One region of the Geodermatophilus sp. URMC 60 genome, then DNA from elsewhere that is predicted to be linked to it. Evidence: riboswitches for the same ligand, from Rfam matches in the RefSeq annotation. Region 1 holds a riboswitch; each other region holds the start of a gene.
The links. Region 1 has a riboswitch for cyclic di-AMP ahead of ACWIX3_RS13675 (C40 family peptidase). Riboswitches for the same ligand answer to the same signal wherever they lie in the genome.

Region 1 (4,168 bases):
GGCGGAGAGGACACGGGAGACCGCCCGTGTGCGAGCAGCGCAGCTCACCACCGAGACCGCCGAGCTGGAGGCGGCCGCGGCCGCGGCGAGCCGGGACCTGGACGTCGCCGTCGCCGCCGTCGACCGGCAGCTGGGCCGGCAGCGGGAGGAGCAGCGGGCGGCCGGTCGGCAGGCGGCGGCCGACTGGCACGGGTACCTCGACGAGCTGGCGGCGGTCGGCGTCGCCCCGCCGCCGGCCGCGGCGCTGCGGGACCCGACGGCGGGACTGCCCGACGGGCTGGCGCCGGTGCCGGCGTCCGGCGGTGGAGCCCAGGCCGGGGCGGCCCAGCTGCCCGGCGCGTCGGATCCGCTGGTCGTCCTGCCGGCCGAGGCGGTCGCCGCGGTCAGTGCCGCGGTGGACGCTCTGGAGCTGCCCTACGCCCCCGGGGCGGGGGGGCCGGACGCGTGGGCCTGCGGCTCGCTGGTGCACGCCGTCTACGCCTCGGTGGGGATCGACCTCCCGGACGACCAGGCGGCACTCTTCGCAGTGACCACGCCGGTCGACCCGGCCGACGTCCTCCCGGGAGACCTGGTCTTCCTCGGTGCCGGCCGCTCCGGCCTGGGCAACGTGGGCATCGCTCTCGACCGGCGGACCGTGCTGGCGGCCGACGCCCGCGCCGGCGCCGTGGTGGTCGGCCGTCCGGCGGCCGACCGGGTGCTGGGTGTCGGGCGGCCCGGCCTCGGGACACGCGCGCCCGTCCCCGCGGCCGGGCCGGCCGGTGGGGCGCTGCCGGTCGAGTGCGGTGACGTGCGGTACCCGCCCGAGACGTCCGGAGGGCGGGCGTGGGGCGGCTTCCCGAACGGGCTGATACCGCCCAGCGCGATGTGCCCGCTGGAGGTCGCCGGCCACGTGCTGCGCTGCGACGCGGCGGCGGCCTACTCGGCGATGAGCAGCGCCTTCTCCGGCGCCTTCGGGAGGCCGCTGTGCCTCACCGACTCCTACCGGAGCTACGCCGCCCAGGTGCAGCTGTACGGCGAGAAGCCGGACCTGGCCGCGGTGCCGGGCACCAGCAACCACGGCTGGGGCCTGGCGGTCGACCTGTGCGGTGGCGTCGAGCGGTTCGGGACGGCGGAGTACGCCTGGATGCTCGCCAACGCCGGCCGCTTCGGCTTCCTCCACCCGCGCTGGGCCGACCCCGGCAACGGCCGCGAGGAACCCTGGCACTGGGAGTACGCCGGCGCCTGAGCCGGAACTGTCGGTGCCCGCTCCTAGCGTCCTGCCCAGATCGACCGGGGCCACGGACGGCTCCCGCGACGAGGGTCGGCCAGCAGAGGAGTGGACCGTGTACATCGACTGCGACACCTGCACCGCCCGCGGTACCGGCTGTGGCAACTGCGTCGTCACCGTGCTGCTGGGGGCGCCACCGGGCTGGCAGGGCGTCGACCCGACGGTCGTGCCGATGGCCGGGCGGCGGGACGACCGGCTGTCCGCGGAGGACGTCGTCGTGTTGCCTCCGGGGGTCGTCGTGGAGTTCGACGAGGTCGAGCGGCGCGCCGTCCAGGTGCTGGCCGACGCCGGTCTGGTGCCGCCGCTGCGCCACCAGCACTCGGTCCGGCCGACCCCGGCACGACGGGCCGCGCCGCACCGGCGGGGCGGCGGGCAGGGGTCGCAGCGGCGCACCGGGTGAGCTGGGTGCTCCAGCAGTACATGGGGGCCCGGCGTCCGACCGGCGGCGTGTCGCCCACCAGGAGGAACACCGATCCCACAGTTCCCGGCACCCCCGTTCGTCACTTCTTCAACGACCCCCGTACGGTGAGCCGGTCCGGCCGGGTGGTCGTCACCTGCAGACAGGTGACCTCGGCCGGTCACCGCCGAATCGCCCGACGCGCCGCACCGGCGCCGAGGGGGAACCGGGGACCCACCGCAGCACTGGGGTGAGTTCTCCCGCGCGCCGGTCCGCCGGGGCGCGGAGATAGGGCGCCTTCTTCCCAGCCCGAACCCGTCAGCTAACTCGGTAGGCGGTCGCTGAGGAAGAACGGAGAGCCGCCGCCGTGGCGACCCCCCGCCCTGCCCTGGGGCATGCCGTCGACCAGTTCCACCCCGACCTCCCGGTGGCGTTCCGCCGCCCCGCCTCGTCCCGCGGCATCGCCCGGGGGGTGGTCCTGGGAGCCACCGCCACCCTCGCCCTGACGCTCCTGCCGGGCACCGCCGCCGCCGACCCGGAGGACGCGACCACCGCCGCGCAGGCCGCGCAGCTGGTCGCGCAGGCCGGTCACGAGCTCGAGACCGTGACCGAGCAGGTCAACGAGGCGCGCGAGACGCTGGCGCAGCAGCAGGCCGCCGTGCGGAGCGCCGAGCAGGCGGCCGCCGAGGCCCAGTCGCAGCTCGAGGCGCTCGACGGGCGGATCCGCCAGGTCGCCCGCACCGCCTTCACCTCGGGCGACGGCATGCCGGAGCTGGACCTGCTCATGACCAGCGGGTCGGCCGAGGACTTCGTCTCCCGGCTGGCCACCCTCGACGCCATCGCCGGCCACACCGACGACGTGCTCGGCGAGGTCGCCGACTCGGCCGCCGCGGCCGAGCTGACCCGCGCCGACGCCGACGCCGCGCAGACCGCCGCCCAGCGCACGCTGGACGACGTCACCGCCCGCCAGGTCCGGCTGGAGGCGGACATCGCCGACTACCAGGCGCAGTACGACGCGCTGTCGGCGCCGCAGCAGCAGGAGGTCGTGGCCGCGCGCGCCGGGCGGGCGGTCCCGGCCGCGCCGGCCGCCGCGGTCAGCGGTGCCGCGCAGAGCGCCGTCGACACCGCCCTGGCGCAGGTCGGGGACGCCTACGTGTGGGGCGCCGGCGGGCCCGACGCCTTCGACTGCTCGGGGCTGACCCAGTACGCCTACGCCGCGGCCGGCATCAGCCTGCCGCACTCGTCGCGGATGCAGGCGACGCTGGGCAGGGCGGTCTCCCGGGCCGAGCTGCAGCCGGGCGACCTGATCTTCTACTACAGCCCGGTCAGCCACGTGTCGATGTACATCGGCAACGGCCAGATGGTGCACGCCTCGACCTCCGGCCAGCCGGTGAAGGTCGTGAGCGTCGACTCGATGGGCGGCATCACCGCTGTGCGCCGCATCGCCTGAGGGCCATCGCCTGAAGGCGGTGACGTGGTCGGCCTACCGGCCGACACCGCGGCCAGGTGCCGTCCCCGACGGGCATCGAGCCCGTCCCGGGCCTCGTCGAGGAGGCCTCCGGCCCCGCTCCTCGACCCGACCGCCGACGTGCCGGGGGCCGTCCTCAGCAGCCGCTGAGCACTGCCCGTGGCCAGGTGCCGTCCCCGGCCCCCGCGGAGCCGGACCATAGGATCGGCGTGTGAGCGGGGCGGGCGGGATGAGCGCCCGCCGGGCCGCGCTGGTGGTCGCGGCCGTGCTCGGCGCCGCGCTCGTCGTCGTCCTCGTGACGGTGCCTCCGTGGACCCTGCTGCCCGAGCCGGCCGGCGGCCGGACCCCGGTCGACCCGTCGTCGGTCCTGCCGCCGGACCTCCTGGCCCGGGCCGAGGCCTTCGCCGGCGCGCTGCGCCCGGCCTCGCTGATCTCGCTGCTGCTGGGCCTGGCCGTCTCCGCCGTGCTGGGGCTGACCCCGCTCGGGGCGCGGCTGGTGCAGACCGTGGCGCGACCGTTCGGCAGCGGACGGGTCGCCCAGGTGCTGCTGGGCACGGCAGCCGTGGTGGTCGTCGGCCGGCTGGCCACGCTGCCGGTGGCGGCGTACGCGGAGGTGGTCCGCCACCGGTACGGCATCTCGACCCGGAGCTGGGGGCTGTGGCTGCGCGACGTCGCGGTCTCGACCGCCATCAGCGCCGTGCTCACCGCCCTGGCACTGATGTCCTTCCTGTGGCTGGTCCGGCGGGCGCCGCGCACCTGGTGGGCGTGGGCCGCGGCCGTCGCGGCCGGCTTCGTCGTCGCCGGGTCGTTCCTCTACCCGGTGGTGATCGAGCCGGCGTTCAACCGCTTCGAGCCCCTGGCCGCCGGTGAGCTGCGCACCGAGCTGCTCCACCTGGCCGAGGAGAACGGCACGCCGGTGCAGGACGTGCTGGTCTCCGACGCCTCCCGGCGGACGACGGCGCTGAACGCCTACGTCTCCGGCTTCGGCTCGACCCGCCGCATCGTCCTCTACGACACGACCCTCGAGCGGCTGCCG
Region 2 (4,168 bases), 1.1 Mb from region 1:
CCCGGCGCCGGACGCCGGGTCTACCCGGGTGTGGCGCAGCTGACGGCGTTCATGTCGATGAACCCGCGCCGGCACCTGGGTGCCCACGTGGGCATGTACCGAGCCATGGTCGCCGGGGACGAGGCGACCGCGGCCGCCACCCGCGCCTTCTACGACGAGTACGGCGCGGTCATGGACGTGCCCGCGGAGTTCTACCTGGAGACGCTGCAGCGGATCTTCTTCGAGCACGACCTGCCCCGCGGCGCCCTGACCTGGCGCGGCCGGCGCGTGGACCCCTCGGCCATCCGGGAGACCGCGCTGCTCACCGTCGAGGGCGCCCAGGACGACCTGTGCTCGCCCGGGCAGACCGAGGCGGCGCACGCGCTGTGCAGCGGGCTCCCGCCGGAGCGGCGGCGCCACCACCTGCAGCAGGGCGTCGGCCACTACGGCGTCTTCGCCGGTTCGCGGTGGGAGGCGGAGATCTACCCGGTGATCCGCTCCTTCATCGCCGAGCACGACACCGAGCGGACGGTCGCGCCCCTGATCTGACGCTCCGCGCGGCCGTGGCCCGGCGCCGGCTCACGGCCGCGTCGCGACGAGCGCCGTCCAGCAGCCGGCGAGCCGGGTGTCCTGCGCGGTCACGGTCAGCCCAGCCGCCCGGCAGGCGGCGGCGAGGCCGTCCGGGGTGGGACGGTCGCCGTCGGCCGGGTGGCGGGACACCGCCCGCAGCGGCCGGCTGTCGACGAAGCGCGCGGTCATCTCGCAGGAGTAGAGGCGCCCGCCGGGCCGCAGCACCCGCGCCGCCTCCCGGACGACGTCGCGCCAGGCATCGGCGTGGTGCAGGACGTGGTAGCCGAAGACCGCGTCGTAGGAGCCGTCCGGCGCGGCCAGCGACGTCGCGTCGCCGCGCCGGACGTCGGCCCGCCCGCCCAGGTCGCGCACGGCCTCCCGGCACGCCGCGACGCTGGCGTCGTAGCGCTCGACCCCGTCGGCGTGCGCGGCGCCGAAGACCTCGAGCGCCAGGCGCAACCCGGTGCCACGTCGGCCGGTGCCCAGCTCGAGCACCCGGCCGCCGGGCACCGGCCCGCCCAGCCGGAGCAGGACCGGCGCCTCGACGCGGCGCTGGACCAGCGCCCGGACGCGTGAGTCGACCCAGAGCCGGTTGGCGTCGACGAGGGTCGGCGGGACGGGACGGGACGAGCTGGTGCCCATCCTGCCGTCCTGCCCCGCCGGAGCGGCGGGCAACCGCAGGTCAGCCGCGGTAGTTCACGTGCGGGTGGTCCATGTGGTTGGCCGTCGCGCCGCCGCGGTCGGCCATCGCCTTCCACGAGCCGTTCGGCGAGGACAGCATCCGCTGCTGCCAGATGATGTAGTCGACGCCGAGCTCGTCCCAATGGGCGATGTGGTACTCGACGATCGCGTCGCCGAGGGCGGCGTCGGACATGACCATGTAGTCCAGCGCCAGGCCCGAGGGGTGGCCGCCCGGGTCGGCGGCGCTCGGCCGGGTGCCGCCCAGGGTGATCGAGCCGGCGCCGGGGACGTTGCTGACGACGGCGTTCGCCGCGGCCTGGACCACCGCGGCGACGGGGCCGGCGGAGTTCTTGATCTTGGCGGCGGCGCCCGCCGCGGCGGCAGCCCGGGGCGCGGCGGCCGCGGGAGCGGCCCGGCCGGCCTGCGCCGGGGCGGCCTGCCTGGCAGCGGCAGCGGAGGCAGCCGCGGCCTCGGCGGCCGCCTTCGCGGCGGCCTCGGCCTCGGCCTTCGCCTTGGCGGCGGCCTCGGCCTCGGCCTTCTGCCGGTCGAGCACCGCCTGGTCGGCGGCGGCCTGGGCCTGCTGCGCGGCGGTCCGGGCGGCCTCGCGGGCGCTGCGGGTGGCGGCGAGGTCCTGCAGCGGCTGCAGCTCCGTGGTGACGTCGACCGGGCCGGACTGGGCGGTCAACCCGAGCTCCCGGGCGACGCTCACGGTCTCGGACGGCGCCGCCTCGGCCTGCGCGGCCGGCTCGATGCCGACTACGCCGACCAGGACGGCGCCGGCGGTGGCCATCCCGAGGTACAGACCGGGACGGCGGACGGCGGCGGGCGGACGGCGGCGCGAGCGGGCGGTGCGGCCAGGGGTCGTGGTGCGGGTGTCCATGGGGAACGGGTTCTCCGGGGTGGGGGCGCGACGGGGCGACGGGGGCGCGCACGTCTGCGGGAGGCTGCGGGCGGGCTGTGGCCGCGCGGCGAGCGCCGGGCAGGCACACCGGGGAAGCGGCGAGGTACCGGTCGAGCGCGGGTGCTCGGGCGCGGTGGGCCTGCGGGGCGGCGTCTGCTGCGGACGGCCGCGGACTCCTCAGATGCGGGAGCGCTCCCGGTACCGGAGCCGGTGGGATGGTGCAGCAGGGCAAGGGCACGCCATCCGGCGGCTCTCCGTTTCTTCCGACGGCCGCCTACCGGGTTAGCTGACGGGTTCGGGCGGGAAGCAGCCCTACCCGCTCCGGACGTGCGTCCAGGAGCGGGATTCACCCCAGTACTGCGGTGGGTCCCCGGCTCGCCCCTGAGGGCGACTCGGCGGCGTCCGCTCGGGCCCCCTTCGGGGGCGGAACGACCGACCGGACGCGACGACCGTAGCTTCGTTATCGAGCTGTGACAATCCGCGGCCCTCGATTCGTCAAGTGACGCTCGTCGCCCACCTCCTCGATCGACGGCCGGGGGCCGACGTCACCGCCGGGCGGTCCCCTCCCCCGTGCGCGCGAGGACGACGAGTGCGGCCGCGGCGAGGGCGAGCGGGACGGCCAGGGGGAGCAGTCCCGGCTGCGCACCTCCGGCGTCGGTCACCCTGCCGCCGACGAGGGGTGCCAGCAGGCCGGCACACCCCCACGCCGTGAAGACCCGGCCGTAGACCGCCGGGAAGGCAGCGGCCCCCACCCGGTCCGCCGTCGCGGCCGGGACCAGCGCGGAGACCGCGCCGTAGGCCAGTCCGACGACGAGCAGAGCGGTCAGGACGACGGCGGGCGCGGCCGCCGCGGCGAGCCCGGCGAGCGCGACGGCGGTGGCCGCGAGCGCGGTCCCCAGTGCGGGGAGGCGCCCGACGCCGTCCGACCACCAGCCCGCACCCAGTCGGCCGGCCAGGTTGCCGACGGCGAGCAGGGAGACGGCCGCTCCCGCGGCTGCGGGACCCAGACCCGCTGCAGTGGCCAGGGGCGCAGCAGTGGCGAAGACCACGAGACCCGGCGCGGCGCCTCCGGCGAAGAGGACCCACAGCGCCAGCACCGCCGTCCCGGGCACCGGCTCCTCCACGCGGTCCGGGCGCCGCTCGACGCCCGCGTCGGCCGGGGCGAGGGCGGCGGCGAGGCCCACCAGACCGGCGACGAGCACGGCGAGGACGGCCAGCGGGGTCCGCCAGCCGACGTCCGGGAGGACGTGTGGCGACAGCAAGCCGAGCACCACCGGCCCGGCCGCGTACGCGCCGACCACCAGACCGCTGGCCGTGCCACGGCGTCCGGCGGGGACGGCCGCGGCGAGGGCGACCGCGACGCCGTAGGCCAGCCCGTTGGCCGCGCCGAACAGCAGCCCCACCCCCAGCCAGGGAGCCTCGGGCCGCTGCACGGCCGCGGTCACGGCCAGCCCCGCCCCGGCGGCGAGGGAGGCCGCGGCCAGGAGTGGGCGCGGCCCCACCCGCGCCAGCCAGCGCCCCACCCCGAGCAGGACGACGGTGAACACCCCGAGTGCGAGGGCGAACACCGCCGGGCCGCTGCCCCGCGGGGCCCCAGCGTCGGCCACCACCCGGGGCGACACCAGGCTCCAGGCGAACAGCGTCCCGACCGCGAGGTTGGCCACCACGCCGGCAGCGACCAGGCGGACGGTCCCCGGCCGGCCGGCGGGTCCCCGGGTCACGGCGCCGGTGCGCGGACGGACTGGCGTCCGCCCGCGCCCGGCCGCGAACCCTCGGTCAGGAGGTGACGCAGACCTGCCCGCGGTCCCTGCGCTGCGGGCCCTGGCCGCCGGGCCGGATGTCCTCGTCGAAGATCTCCGTCGGCAGGAAGACCGAGCAGCAGGCGTTGGGGATGTCCACCACGCCGCCGATGCGGCCCTCGATCGGCGAGGTGCCGAGGATGAGGTAGGCCTGCTCGCCCGTGTAGCCCCACTTCTCCAGGTAGCGGATGGCGTTCAGGCAGGCGTTGCGGTAGGCCAGCGTCGCGTCCATGTAGGC
Region 3 (4,168 bases), 170 kb from region 1:
GCCGAGGCCATCGCGCACAGCCCGACGTAGGTGGCCATGACGGCCCCGATGAAGGACGCCGCGGTGTCCAGGTCGCTGCCGGCGACGCAGACCAGGTAGGCCCCGGTCATGACCGCACCCATCGCGAGGACGCCCCACGGCGGGTAGGCCACCGCCAGGAAGCCGAGGGTGATGAACAGCAGTGCGAACAGCGGGCTGGCCGCTCCGCCGTCCACCCGGGAGCCGACGGTGACCAGGCCGGTGACCGCGAGGCTCCAGCCGTAGAACAGCAGGCTGCCGCGGCGGTCGCGCACCATCGCGGCCACCGGGAGCAGGAGCAGCAGCGGCCCGGCGAGGATCGCGATGCCGGCGAGGGCGAGGAGCACGACGGTGCGCGTGACGGTGCCCGGGGTCAGGAGCGTGTAACCGACCACCGCCAGGGCGGACGCCTCGGTGAGCCAGACGCCCAGCCGCACGTGGCGGACCCAGTAGGCGGCGCGGTCGTCGTCGTCGGCCAGCTGGCGGTACAGCGCGGCGCGGAGCGCGGTCCAGCGGCCGCTCCGCACGTCGTCGCGGCGGGAGCGGCGGTCCGCCACCGGCCTCTCGTCCATGGACGCACCATCGACGTGGACCGACTCCACCTTGACCACCCTCACCCCGCCGAGGGGGCCGACCCGAGCGCGGCGAGACCCACGCCACGCCTGCCGCCGTCGTCCCGGGGTAGGAGGCGGCCATGGCGCTGACCGGGGACACCCAGCACCGGGGCATGGCCGACGCCGGCCGCGACACCGTCGGGCCGATGGTGCTCGGCGCGTGGGACGCCTTCCTCGAGCAGGCGGCGGCCGTCGACCTCGAGCGGCCGACCCGGCTGCCCGGGTGGCGCGCGCACGAGGTCTGCGTGCACCTGGGCTGCTGGGACGACCACGCCGCCCTGCCCGACCTCATCGCCTCGGCGCGGGCCGGAGGGGCGGGGACACCTCCGGACGTCGACGCGACGAACGCGCGGGTGACCGCCGCGCACCGGGACGCCTCCCGGGAGGAGGTGCTGGCCGCGCTGTGCCGCAACCGGGAGGCCACCGCGCGCTACCTGGCGGAGGAGCCTGCGGAGCTCGACACCGCACCGGCGGTCGCCGTCGTCGGCCGGCTGCCGCTGCTCAGCGTGGTCCTCGGGCAGGCCTACGAGCTGGCGGTGCACGGCCTGGACCTGGTGCCCTGCGGGGCGGCCCCTCCCCCGCCCGCGGTGCTGCAGTCCGGGCTGGCCGCGCTGGCCGACGTGACCGGCGCGCTGGCGGCCCGCGAGGGGGTCAGCGGCGGGGCGACGCTGGCGACGCCGGAGGGCGGCTGGGCCTTCGCCGCCGACGACTCCGGCTGGACGGTGCGCCGGATCCCCGCGGGCGACGTCCGCGGCACCGCGGTGGAGGCGCCGGCGGACCTGCTCCTGGAGGCCGCCTCGGGCCGGGTGAACCCGGTCGCCGCGCTGGCCCGGCGCAGGCTGCGGGTGCACGAGCTGGGCGGCCTGATGGCCCTGGCGCCGATCGTGCAGTCGGCGCCGGGCATCCCCGGCGGCCCCATCCTGGCGCTGGCGGCACAGACCCTCGGCGGCGTGGGCGGGCTGCTGGGCCGGCTGCGCGGACGGCGCTGACGGAGGATGCCCGGGCCCGCACCAGGCCCCGTCCAGAGGCCGGCCGCGAGCTCCTCCGGGAGGAGGACGGGTCCTTCTTCAGCAGGCGCCCAGCGAGATGCCGTGCGCCTTGAGCCACGGCATCGGGTTGACCCGGCTGGCGTAGAGCCCGCCCTGGTGCACCTCGAAGTGCAGGTGCGGCCCGGTGGACTGGCCCTTGTTCCCGACGTCGGCGATGTGGTCCCCGGCCTGCACGACCTGGCCGGCGCCGACGAAGAACTGGTTGACGTGCCCGTAGAGGGTGATCTGCCCGTCGCCGTGCTGCACGTAGACGGCCTGGCCGAAGCCGCTGGCCGGGCCGGCCTGCAGGACGACGCCGTCCTCGGGCACGTAGATCGGGGTGCCGATGGGCGCGGCGATGTCGACGCCTTGGTGCATGGTCCCCCAGCGCGGGCCGTAGCAGGAGGTCAGCCGCCCGGCCGTCGGCATGCCGGAGACGTCGGCCGAGCTGGCCAGCGCCTGGCGGGCGCTCCAGGCGGCGCCGGGGTCCGCGGCACCCTGCGAGGCGAGCAGCCGCTCGCCGGCCAGACGGAGCTCCTCGTCGAGGCGGGCCTTCTCCGCCGCGCGGGCGTCGTAGTCGGCCTGCGCCCGGGCGAGGTGCTCGTTGGCGGCGCGCTCGGCCTCGTCGGCCTTGCGGGCGAGCTCGCCGAGCTGGGCGACGGCGGCCTTGGCGGCGCGGTCGGCCTCCTCGACGCGCGCCTGGACGGTGAGGAACTCCTGCAGCTGGTCGGCGCGGTGGTCGCCGAGCTGCTCCATGGTGGCGGCCTGCTGCAGCAGCTCGGTGGGGCTCTGCGCGTCGAGCAGCAGCTCGAGGTCGCCGTAGCGGTCGTCGGCGCCCATGTAGGCCTCGCGGCCGAGCTCGGCGATGTCCTCCTCGGCCTGGGCGACGTCGGCCTGGGCGGCAGCGAGCTCGGCGGCGGTCCGCTCGGCCTCGGCCTGGCCGTGGGCGAGCTGGGCGCGGGCGACGAGGGCGGTGTCGGCGGCGGCCTCGGCCTCGACGGTCATCCGCTGGAGCTGCTCCTCGGCGGCCCTGACCTGCTCCTCGATGGCGGCGACCTGCTCCTCGAGCGAGGCCTGCCCCGGGGCGGCGGGCGCGGCACCGGCGACGACGGGGGTGCCGGCCAGCAGCCCGGCCACGGCGGCGGCGACGACGACGGCCCGGCGCGGGGAGCGCAAGCGGCTGCGGGGTGAGGTGGCGCAGCGGACCACGGCGTTCAGGCGGTGCAGGGTCGCCAAGGCGACGGTTCTCCCATCCTCGCGACCGCCTACCGAGTTAGCTGACGGGTTCGGGCCGGACGGCGCCCTACCTGCCTGCGCAGCACCTGCGCAGGCAGGACTCACCCCAGGAGTTCGGTGGGTCCCCGGTCCGCCTCGGTCCCGGATCGGGACGCCGGCGGTTCGGCGGGGCCGTGCCGAGGCCCTCGGTTCCCGAGGAGCTGAGCCCGGCAGGGCCGTCGGAGAAGCTACACGGATCCCGGGCTCTGGTCACGATCGAGTAACGGACCGAGGGTGCCGCTCGCCGTGCGGGCACCGTCTTCACTACGCGGCGTCAGCACCCGAGCGCGGAGCAGTGACCGCTGGTGCAGCCGTGACTCGCGAGACGACCAGCAGGAACACCAAGATGCTGCGGATTCCCGGCCGGACGGGCTCTGACACCCCGTGTTCGCTGTGATGCCGCGCACGAATTGATCCGATCGGGGGCCTGTGGACGCCGTCCGAGCGTCGTCCACAGGCCCCGGCGCCGGACGCGGAACCCGTGTAGCGGCACCTGCGGGTGCCGATCGTCAGGGGCCGGGGGCGACGCCCAGGGCGTATCCGACGGGCTCGTGCGAGGCTGGCGGTCCGCCAGGCACGCCCTAGGGTCGTGCCAGGACGCCCGGCGCGGAGCGCGGGGCCGGATGGCGGGAGGACACGGGTGTCGGCCCGGAGGAAGGTCGCCGCTGCCGTCGGGGTCGCCGCGGTGGCCGGCGCGGCGGTGGCGCTGTCGCAGTACGTGCCCCCGAACGAACGCGGCCAGGGCGCCGTGGCCACCGGGGACCTCAGCGGCGCCCTCGTGGGCGCCGGGGCGAGCAGCCAGCAGGCAGCGATGCAGGGCTGGACCGCCGGGTACTCGGCCGTGCAGCCGGGCGTGACCGTGGACTACGACCCCGTCGGCTCCGGCGGCGGCCGCGAGCAGTTCACCGCCGGTGGCATCGACTTCGCCGGTTCCGACGCTCCGCTCGACGAGGAGGAGCTCGTCACTGCACGCGAGCGCTGCGGCGGAGAGGTGTTCGAGCTGCCGAACTACATCTCGCCGATCGCGGTGGTGCACAACGTCCCAGGGGTCGCGGATCTCGCCCTCTCCTCCGCGACGCTGGCCGGGGTCTTCGCCCGGCAGATCACGACCTGGGGCGACCCCGCGATCGCCGCGGACAACCCCGGCGTCGCGCTGCCCGCCCTGCCGATCACCCCGGTCAACCGGTCCGACGAGTCGGGGACGACGGAGAACTTCACCGAGTACCTGGCCGC
Region 4 (4,168 bases), 1.3 Mb from region 1:
GCACCAGCAGGACGGCGCGCTTCTCCCCCAGCTCGTGCCAGCACGCGGTGAGCCGGCCGATCCAGGTCTCGGGGGCGTACAGCCGCTTGGCGTGGGTGAGCCCGCGCGGGGCCTTGACCGAGAGCTGGAAGCCCGGGGGCAGCCGGCGGCGCCAGGAGGTGAAGGTCGCCGTCCGCGGCCAGCGGTAGAAGCTCGCGTTGAGCTCCACGGTGCCGAAGCGCCGGACGTAGTGCGCCAGCCGGTCGCGCGCGGGCGTGCCCGGCGGGTAGAGGACGCCGTCCCAGTGGTCGTAGCTCCAGCCCGACGTCCCGACGTGCACCGCTGCACCGTTCCCCACCCACCCCACCTCCTCGCTCAGGGCAGCCGCCAGACCGTCGTCCGCCGCAGCCCGGGCCCCTCGGTCTCCGGGATCTCGTGCACCGCGACCGCCTCGAGGCGGTCGTGCGGCAGGTAGGGGCGGCCGGGGTCGCCGACGTAGACCTCGCAGCCGCGGGCGCGGGCCCGGTCGAGGAAGGGCAGCACCCGCTCGGTCATCTCCCGGTCGTAGCAGACGTCGCCGGCGAGGACGACGTCGATGCCGACCGGATCCCGGCCGAGGACGTCGCCGGTGACGCTGATCCCCCCGACGCCGTTGAGCCCGGCGTTGACGCCGACCGCCGTCCGGCTGAACGGGTCGACGTCGCTGGCCAGCACCGACCGGGCGCCGGCGAGGCGAGCGGCCAGCGCCACCAGGCCGCTGCCGGCGCCGAGGTCGAGGACGGCCCGCCCGGCCACCACCGACGGTGCGTCGAGCACGAAACGCGCCAGCGCCTGCCCGCCCGGCCAGGCGGCGGCCCAGAACGGCGGGGTCTCCCCCGCCCCGCCGTCCGCGGCCTCCATCGCCTCCCACAGGGCGACGACGTCGTCGGCCACGTGCAGCCGGACCTCCGGCACCGAGGAGGGCCGCCGGACCTGGGTGTGCACGCGGACGAAGGAGGAGGGGACGGCGCGGACGGTCACGCCCGCAGTCCACCACGTGGCCGCACCCGGCACCGCCCGCCTGGGAGCATCCGCACGTGCTCATCGCCCGGTCGATCGCCCTGTTCCTCGCCGCCGCGGTGCTCGAGATCGGCGGCGCCTGGCTGGTCTGGCAGGGCGTGCGCGAGCACCGCGGCTGGCTCTGCATCGGCCTCGGGGTGGTGGCCCTCGGCGCCTACGGCTTCGTCGCCACCCTGCAGCCGGACGCCTCCTTCGGCCGGATCCTGGCTGCGTACGGCGGTGTCTTCGTGGCGGGCAGCCTGGCCTGGGGCATGGCGCTGGACGGCTACCGGCCGGACCGCTTCGACGTCGTGGGCGCGCTGATCTGCCTCGTCGGCGTGGCCGTGATCATGTACGCCCCGCGGACGTCCTGACCCCGCGGACGTCCTGACCCCGCGCACGGCCGAGGGCCGCCCCCGCGGTGCGGGAACGGCCCTCGGGGAGGACGGCGGCCCCGTCCAGGGAACCCCCCGAGCGTGGCGACGTGCTGGAACGGCCCCTGCAGGGCCCCGCCGCGGGCCTGCGAGCGGTGGGGGGCAGGGGTCCTTCCTCAGTACCAGCCCTTGGCCTGCGAGTGCGACCAGGCGCCGCAGGGGCTGCCGTAGCGGTTCTCGATGTAGATCAGGCCGGCGTCGATCTGCCGGTAGCCGTCCGACGTCTTCGCGATGCCGGTGCTCGCCCAGGTCGAGTTCAGGAACTGCGGGATGCCGTAGGCGGTGCTGGTGGGGTTCTGCGCGTTGGGGTTCCAGCCGCTCTCCTTGCCCCACAGCTTCTCCAGGCAGCTGAACTGCTCGGCGCTGCCGACCTTGCTCATCGCGTAGTCCTTGAAGGAGCCGCGCGGCGCGGAGGACGACGAGCTGCTGGCAGCCGGTGCCGGAGCGGCGGCAGAGGAGGCCGCCTGGCGCTCGGCGGCCGCGCGGGCGGCGGCCTCGGCCGCGGCCTTCTCGGCGGCCTCGCGCTCCGCGGCCTCGCGGGCGGCCTGCTCGGCAGCGGCCTTCTCGGCGGCGGCCTTCTCGGCGGCCTGCCGGTCCAGCTCGGCCTGCTCGGCGGCGGCCTGGACCTGCGCGGCCTGCGCCTCGGCGGCCTGGCGCTCGCTCCGGGAGGCGGCGAGGTCCTCCAGCGGGGCGAGCTCGGTGGGAGCCGGGGCGCTGAGCGGCTGCTGCGTGGCCTCGGCGGTGATGCCGAGCTGCTCGGCGACGCTCATGGAGGCGGTCACCGTCTCGGTCTCGGCCTCGGCCTCGGCCGCCGGCTGCGCGCCGATGACGGTGTTGACGACGATCGCGCCGGCGGCGGCGGTGGCCAGCAGGATCGCCGGGCGGCGGCCGCGGGCGGGCAGCCGCAGGCGGCGGCGGGCGGTCCGATCGGCGGCGGGCTCGGCGGCCGGGACGGCCGGGAACTGCTTGGTGTCCATGGGGGTGGGGGTGCTCCGTGGCGGGAGGGCGCGCGGGGTGGGTCCTCCGAGCGGAGGGCAGCCCGGTGCGGCGCGGTCTACGGGGGCGCCGGCGGATCAGGGAGTGCCGGCGGGCGCGGTCGGGTGCCGGGTCAGCTGGCCGGGGAAGAGGCGCGGAGCGCGCGTGGCCGGGTGGGCCGGCGAGCCGCGAGGGCCCGTGGGCGGGGCATGCGAGTGCTCCGTTCTTCCGTGAGCCGCCTACCGAGTTAGCTGACGGGTTCGGGCGGGAAGCAGCCCTACCGGCCCGCGCATCGTGCTCGCGGGCGGGATTCACCCCAGTACTGCGGTGGGTCCCCGGCTCGCGCCCGCTGGCAGCGGACACGACTCGGCGGCGTCCGGCCAGGCTCCCCGAGCGGGGACCAGACGACCGACCGGACGGGAGCCACCGTAAGCGGCGTTACCGTCCCGTGACAATGCCGCGAACCACATCCGACACGTGAGTGACGTCGCAGTGCGGCGAGGCCCTCCCTCCCGAGGGGGCCGGACGAGGGGAATACGCACCCGTCGGATGCGTTGCAGCGACCGGTAGTTGCACTCTCAACCAATGGAGACCGACATGCAGTTCGGCGTCTTCTCGGTCAGCGACATCACGACCGATCCCACCACCGGCCGCACGCCCGGCGAGGCGGAGCGGATCCAGGCGATCGTCACCATCGCGAAGAAGGCCGAGGAGGTCGGGCTCGACGTCTTCGCCCTGGGGGAGCACCACAACCCGCCGTTCTTCTCCTCCTCGCCGACGACGACGCTGGCCTACATCGCCGCCCAGACCTCGCGGCTGCAGCTGTCGACGGCGACCACGCTGATCACCACCAACGACCCGGTGAAGATCGCCGAGGACTACGCGATGCTGCAGCACCTGGCCGGCGGCCGAGTCGACCTGATGATGGGCCGCGGCAACACCGGCCCGGTCTACCCGTGGTTCGGGCAGGACATCCGCAACGGCCTGCCCCTGGCGGTCGAGAACTACGCGCTGCTGCGCCGGCTGTGGGACGAGGACGTCGTCGACTGGCAGGGGCAGTTCCGCACGCCGCTGCAGGGCTTCACCTCGACCCCGCGGCCGCTGGACGGCGTCCCGCCCTTCGTGTGGCACGGCTCGATCCGCTCCCCGCAGATCGCCGAGCAGGCCGCCTACTACGGCGACGGCTTCTTCCACAACCACATCTTCTGGCCGCCGGAGCACACCGCCCGGATGGTCGAGTTCTACCGCCGCCGCTTCGAGTACCACGGCCACGGCAGCGCCGACCAGGCGATCGTCGGCCTGGGCGGGCAGGTGTTCATGCGCCGGAACAGCCAGGACGCCGTCCGCGAGTTCCGCCCGTACTTCGACAACGCGCCGGTCTACGGCCACGGCCCCTCGCTGGAGGACTTCTCCCGCGAGACGCCGCTGACCGTCGGCTCCCCGCAGCAGGTCATCGAGCGGACGCTCGGCTTCCGCGACCACGTCGGCGACTACCAGCGGCAGCTGTTCCTCATCGACCACGCCGGCCTGCCGCTGAAGACGGTCCTGGAGCAGCTGGACCTGCTCGGCGAGGAGGTCGTGCCGGTGCTGCGCAAGGAGTTCGCCGCGCTCAAGCCCGCGCACGTCCCCGACGCCCCGACCCACGCCTCGCGCGTGGCGGCCCGCCAGGCGTCTCTCCAGGAGGTGTCCGCATGACCACCCGCACCCTGGCCGTCGTCAGCGCCGGGCTGTCGACCCCGTCG

Region 2: it holds a riboswitch for cyclic di-AMP, as region 1 does, so the genes downstream of both, ACWIX3_RS18505 (hypothetical protein) here and ACWIX3_RS13675 (C40 family peptidase) in region 1, are expected to answer to the same signal.
Region 3: it holds a riboswitch for cyclic di-AMP, as region 1 does, so the genes downstream of both, ACWIX3_RS12885 (peptidoglycan DD-metalloendopeptidase family protein) here and ACWIX3_RS13675 (C40 family peptidase) in region 1, are expected to answer to the same signal.
Region 4: it holds a riboswitch for cyclic di-AMP, as region 1 does, so the genes downstream of both, ACWIX3_RS19705 (aggregation-promoting factor C-terminal-like domain-containing protein) here and ACWIX3_RS13675 (C40 family peptidase) in region 1, are expected to answer to the same signal.

The regions. Positions count from the first base shown of each region.
Region 1 covers NZ_CP199958.1:2,864,952-2,869,119, forward strand. Annotated here, with positions in the region: gene ACWIX3_RS13665 (D-alanyl-D-alanine carboxypeptidase family protein) at 1-1,225, shown strand, start outside; gene ACWIX3_RS13670 (hypothetical protein) at 1,323-1,667, shown strand; cyclic di-AMP (ydaO/yuaA leader) riboswitch at 1,868-2,016, shown strand; gene ACWIX3_RS13675 (C40 family peptidase) at 2,032-3,114, shown strand; gene ACWIX3_RS13680 (M48 family metallopeptidase) at 3,344-4,168, shown strand, end outside.
Region 2 covers NZ_CP199958.1:3,922,270-3,926,437, forward strand. Annotated here, with positions in the region: gene phaZ (polyhydroxyalkanoate depolymerase) at 1-528, shown strand, start outside; gene ACWIX3_RS18500 (class I SAM-dependent methyltransferase) at 559-1,191, opposite strand; gene ACWIX3_RS18505 (hypothetical protein) at 1,232-2,110, opposite strand; cyclic di-AMP (ydaO/yuaA leader) riboswitch at 2,388-2,539, opposite strand; gene ACWIX3_RS18510 (MFS transporter) at 2,677-3,852, opposite strand; gene fmdA (formamidase) at 3,908-4,168, opposite strand, start outside.
Region 3 covers NZ_CP199958.1:2,692,580-2,696,747, reverse strand. Annotated here, with positions in the region: gene ACWIX3_RS12895 (diguanylate cyclase) at 1-590, opposite strand, end outside; gene ACWIX3_RS12890 (maleylpyruvate isomerase family mycothiol-dependent enzyme) at 713-1,621, shown strand; gene ACWIX3_RS12885 (peptidoglycan DD-metalloendopeptidase family protein) at 1,700-2,896, opposite strand; cyclic di-AMP (ydaO/yuaA leader) riboswitch at 2,925-3,046, opposite strand; gene pstS (phosphate ABC transporter substrate-binding protein PstS) at 3,576-4,168, shown strand, end outside.
Region 4 covers NZ_CP199958.1:4,171,975-4,176,142, forward strand. Annotated here, with positions in the region: gene ACWIX3_RS19690 (DUF72 domain-containing protein) at 1-337, opposite strand, end outside; gene ACWIX3_RS19695 (class I SAM-dependent methyltransferase) at 355-999, opposite strand; gene ACWIX3_RS19700 (YnfA family protein) at 1,056-1,391, shown strand; gene ACWIX3_RS19705 (aggregation-promoting factor C-terminal-like domain-containing protein) at 1,568-2,428, opposite strand; cyclic di-AMP (ydaO/yuaA leader) riboswitch at 2,648-2,808, opposite strand; gene ACWIX3_RS19710 (LLM class flavin-dependent oxidoreductase) at 3,012-4,121, shown strand; gene ACWIX3_RS19715 (FMN reductase) at 4,118-4,168, shown strand, end outside.